Regions from separate parts of the Thalassolituus sp. UBA2009 genome, predicted to be linked through region 1. Evidence: predicted binding sites of a transcription regulator. Region 1 holds the regulator's gene; the other holds the start of a gene.
What was found. Region 1 encodes FliA, which starts transcription of late flagellar genes. Its sites were predicted from a motif close to CTAAAGTTNNNNNNNNNNCNGCCGATA; they were not measured.

Region 1 (2,409 bases):
GCTTATCCGTTGCATGGTCAATTTCCGATGCAGCACCGACAGAATCAACCCGCATATTTTTAATAGCTTCATGCAGGGCACGGGTCAGTCTGCCGATTTCGTTGTACAACGTGCGGTCTCTAACCTCATTGAGATTATTAACCAATGCTACCGCCTTGCTGAGATCACCAAGCTCAAGCTGCCTGAGCATGCTTTCTGCAAGGCTTTTGATTTCAGAGCCGACAGCGCTGTTATCGGTATCCAGATTGATCCCGGCCATCAAGTTGTCTTCCTGGTTAACCTTCGACACGTTCAAAGATCTTATCGATCTTTTCTTTCAGCACTGCAGCGGTGAAAGGCTTCACAACATAACCATTAACTCCTGCCTGCGCAGCAGCCACAATCTGGTCACGTTTGGCTTCCGCGGTCACCATCAGTACCGGCAGAGTTTTCAGGCGATCATCGGCCCTGACCTTCTTCAGCAAGTCGAGACCTGTCATGCCAGGCATGTTCCAGTCTGTCACCAAGAAGTCGAAATCACCATTCTGCAACATGGGAAGTGCGGTTGTGCCATCGTCAGCTTCCTGGGTATTGGTAAACCCCAGGTCGCGTAACAGATTTTTGACGATTCGTCTCATCGTTGAAAAATCATCAACGATCAGAATTTTCATGTTTTTGTCCAAAACGACCTCCAGTAATCGACTCTCTATATTCCAAGTCGTTCCTAAGGTTTAGTGTAGACACAGTTATCGCTTTATCCAGAAACAAAGCGCTCAGAAAAGATTTTTTTCAATAACAGGAAGGAGTTAGGACAACCAGCCGCCAAGACGGGCACGCAGGCGATGAGCTGCCTGACTGTGCAGCTGACTGACCCTTGATTCACTGACACCCAGCACAGCGCCAATTTCTTTCAGATTCAGTTCTTCGTCATAGTAGAGTGCGAGTACCAGTTGCTCTCTTTCGGGTAAATGACGGATAGCGTCGGCGAGTTGACGCTGAAAGGACTCACGCTCGATGCCATCCAGTGGATTCGGAGATTCATCCTCAAAGACATCGAAGCCTGATTCGCTCTTCTCCACAACCTCTTCAAAGCTGAACAGCCGACAGCCGGCACTGTCTTTCAGAATCGCGTGGTATTCATCCTGACTGATGCCAAGAAAGCCCGCGACTTCGCTGTCTTCAGCATCACGGCCTTTTGCACTTTCGATCTGTTTAATGGCTTCACTGATACGGCGGGAATTGCGGTGAACCGAGCGTGGTGCCCAGTCACCTTTGCGGATTTCATCCAGCATGGCACCACGGATACGGATACCGGCGTAGGTTTCAAAACTGGCGCCCTTGCCACCATCGTATTTACGTGCAGCCTCCAGCAAGCCAATCATACCGGCCTGAATAAGGTCATCGAGCTGCACGCTGTCAGGCAGGCGGCCGATAAGATGGTGAGCAATACGCTTTACCAGCGTCGCATGCTCACGCACCAGTTGTTCATAATCGTGTTTTTTTACGTCGGAATACACCAGACAACTTCCTACTGACACTCGTTATGCCCCGGCTTCCTGAACCAACCGATCTACAAAAAACTCCAGATGCCCCCGGGGGGTTGAAGGCAGTGGCCATGAATCTACTTTTTTAGCCAGCGCACGGAATGCTGTCGCCGCTTTGGAGCGCGGGTAGGCATCGATCACCGCTTTCTGGCGCTGCACAGCACGCTTAAGCGCATCGTCCTGGGGAATGGCGCCGACATACTGCATAGCCACTTCCAGAAAACGATCCGTCACTTTAGTAAGTTTGGCAAATAAAGCATTACCTTCCTGCGGTGTACGAACCATGTTGGCAACGATACGGAAGCGGAACAGCCCATAATCACGATTCAGCAGTTTGATCTGCGCATAAGCGTCGGTGATTGAGGTTGGTTCATCGGTGACCACCATCAGCACTTCCTGCGCAGCACGGACAAAACTCATCACACTGTCGGAAATTCCGGCCGCGGTATCAATAATCAGCACATCAATATCATCGCCAATATCGCTGAAAGCCTGAATCAGGCCGGCATGTTCAAGTGCATTCAGCTGTGACAGTTTCTGTGTACCGGAAGACGCGGGAACAACACGGATGCCGCCCGGCCCTTTAACCATCACATCACGCAGATCACATTCGCCCGACAGAACATTTTCGATGGTTTTGTTAGAACTGATACCCAGCAGAATATCAATATTCGCCAACCCCAGATCCGCATCGAGAACCACCACTCTGCGTCCCATTTCGGCCAGGGCGATAGCCAGGTTGACCGAGACATTGCTCTTGCCGACACCACCTTTACCGCCGGTGACCGCGATGACCTGCACAGGATGCCTTGCCATTAGTCGTTATACTCCGTGTTGAATACTGGAATGCTGAGTGGCGAAGCTCATGGCTTCGGCGGCCTGCCAG
Region 2 (2,409 bases), on a different contig from region 1:
CCAGCTTATCCAGCGCACCGAGGTCTTCGAAGATTTCGGCATACAGCTCAATGGCGGCGTAGGCGGTAAAACAGCCGGCACAACCACAGGCGTTTTCTTTGGCGCCTTTGGCGTGTGGCGCACTGTCGGTGCCGAGGAAGAATTTGCTGTTACCGCTGGCGACCACATCCTGCAGCGCCTGCTGATGGATATTGCGCTTCAGAATCGGCAGGCAGTAGAAGTGCGGCTTAATTCCGCCAACCAGCATGTGGTTACGGTTGTAGGCCAGATGCTGCACGGTGATGGTGGCGGCAACGTTGCTGCCCTGGCTCTGTACGAATTCGGCGGCGTCTTTGGTGGTGATGTGTTCGACCACCACTTTTAAGGTCGGATGACGGCTGACCAGCGGTGCCAGAATGGTATCGAGGAATTCTTTTTCGCGGTCAAAGATGTCGATGTGGTTCTGGGTGACTTCACCATGCACCAGCAGCGGCATGCCGTTTTCAGCCAGCGCAGCGGCGATATCATCGAGTTTGCCGAGATCGGTAACACCGGAAGCGGAGTTAGTGGTCGCTCCGGCCGGATACAGCTTAACGGCTACAATGTTACCGGCTGCCTTGGCTTCAGCAATCATTTCCGGGGTGGTATTGTCGGTTAAGTACAGCACCATTAACGGGTTAAAAGTCAGGCCCTGCGGTACGCGCGACAGGATGCGGTCGCGGTATTCCAGTGCCTGTTCGGCATTCATCACCGGTGGCTGCAGGTTTGGCATGATGATGGCGCGGCCCATCACCCGGGCGGTGGCAGGCACGGTATGTTGCAGCACGGCGCCATCGCGTACGTGCAGGTGCCAGTCGTCGGGGCGGGTAATGGTCAAACGGTCAGTCATGCTCTTCAACCTTCAGCTAAAATTGATGGGGCATTGTACCGAAAGCAGCCTTTAACCGCTTAATTTTTCTCGGAATTGGCCGATAACTCAGGAACAGCCCCGAATTTAACAGCCTCAACCGGATGTCTATGCACAAACTAATTGCCTTAAGCTGCATGTTGCTCAGCGCTTTCTGCCAGGCGGATGCGGCGCTGGACTACGGCGGTGACATTGAAACCACCGACTGGTCGGTCAGTGGTTCGGTATTTGAGTGCCGTTTTGAGCAGACGTTGGCCGGGTATGGCCGCGCGGTGTTCTATCACGAGGCCGGCGAGGACGTTACTTTTCAGCTCGAAACCCTGAAGAACCTGATGTCGTATAGCCAGGCACGGGTCAGTATCCTGCCGCCGCCCTGGCAGCCGGGAGTAAAAAGCGAAGATCTGGGGGTGGCGCGGATTGTAAAAGACACGCCGAATCTGAGTCTGGACGCCACCCGCACCAATCAGTTTCTGCATGCCTTGCTGGAAGGCAAATGGCCTGCCATCAGCCACAAAACCTATTACGATCAGAACCGCTTTGTAAAAGTGCATCTGTCGGCGGTGTCGTTTCCACAGTTTTATCTGGATTATCTGGAGTGTGTAAAACAGCTGCTGCCGGTTAATTACCGGCAGGTGGCGCGCTCGAAGGTGCTGTTTGCCAGTGGTGAAGAGCAGATCGATGCCCCCGATATGAAAATTCTCGACCGCATTATTTTTTACATAAAGCATGATCCGCGCATTTTTGCCGTGTATCTGGATGGTCATTCTGACAACGTTGGCCGCCGTTACGATAACCGCCAGACGTCCAAGGCGCGGGTTGAGGATGTGGAACGTTACTTTATCAAGCAGGGCATCGATCCGGAAATGGTGACCACCCGTTTTCATGGTGACCGTTATCCGGTGGCCAGCAACAAAACCGCGGCCGGACGTGCCGAAAACCGCCGTGTGACCATCCGTATCGAACAGCGGGAAGATATGCCGATTCCGGATAATCTGCTGTTTAAACCGAAGGTACGCACCCAGACTACCGCCAGCGGCGACTGATACCCGCCGCGCTTTCTTTATTGCTCTTTTTAGTTCTCTTTCTTTACTGCTCTTTCTTTGTCCTTTGGGTACGCCTGTTGGCTATCCCGTGCACAATCAGTACAATACCGCCCCTTTCATTATTGCTATCCGCCGGTACGGGCTGTTTGCCCCCTGTGCGGCCAATCATCATCCTGGAGAATACCCATGTCAGACATCAAGAAAGTGGTGCTGGCCTATTCCGGTGGTCTGGATACGTCCGTGATCGCCAAATGGCTGCAAGAAGAATACAAGTGTGAAGTCGTAACCTTTACTGCTGACCTGGGCCAGGGCGAAGAAGTTGAACCGGCACGCGCCAAGGCTGAAGCTCTGGGTATCAAAGAAATCTTCATCGACGACCTGCGTGAAGAGTTTGCCCGTGATTTCGTATTCCCGATGTTCCGCGCCAACACCATTTACGAAGGCGAATACCTGCTGGGTACCTCGATTGCCCGTCCGCTG

Region 2: the regulator FliA is predicted to act here: its motif matches at 927-953, upstream of B3P58_RS04235 (flagellar protein MotY).

The regions. Positions count from the first base shown of each region.
Region 1 is NZ_DDCJ01000143.1:140,593-143,001, reverse strand. It holds gene B3P58_RS17820 (protein phosphatase CheZ) at 1-259, opposite strand, end outside; gene cheY (chemotaxis response regulator CheY) at 276-662, opposite strand; gene B3P58_RS17810 (RNA polymerase sigma factor FliA) at 786-1,496, opposite strand; gene B3P58_RS17805 (MinD/ParA family protein) at 1,521-2,339, opposite strand; gene flhF (flagellar biosynthesis protein FlhF) at 2,346-2,409, opposite strand, start outside.
Region 2 is NZ_DDCJ01000037.1:27,011-29,419, reverse strand. It holds gene pyrC (dihydroorotase) at 1-868, opposite strand, end outside; gene B3P58_RS04235 (flagellar protein MotY) at 997-1,929, shown strand; gene B3P58_RS04230 (argininosuccinate synthase) at 2,116-2,409, shown strand, end outside.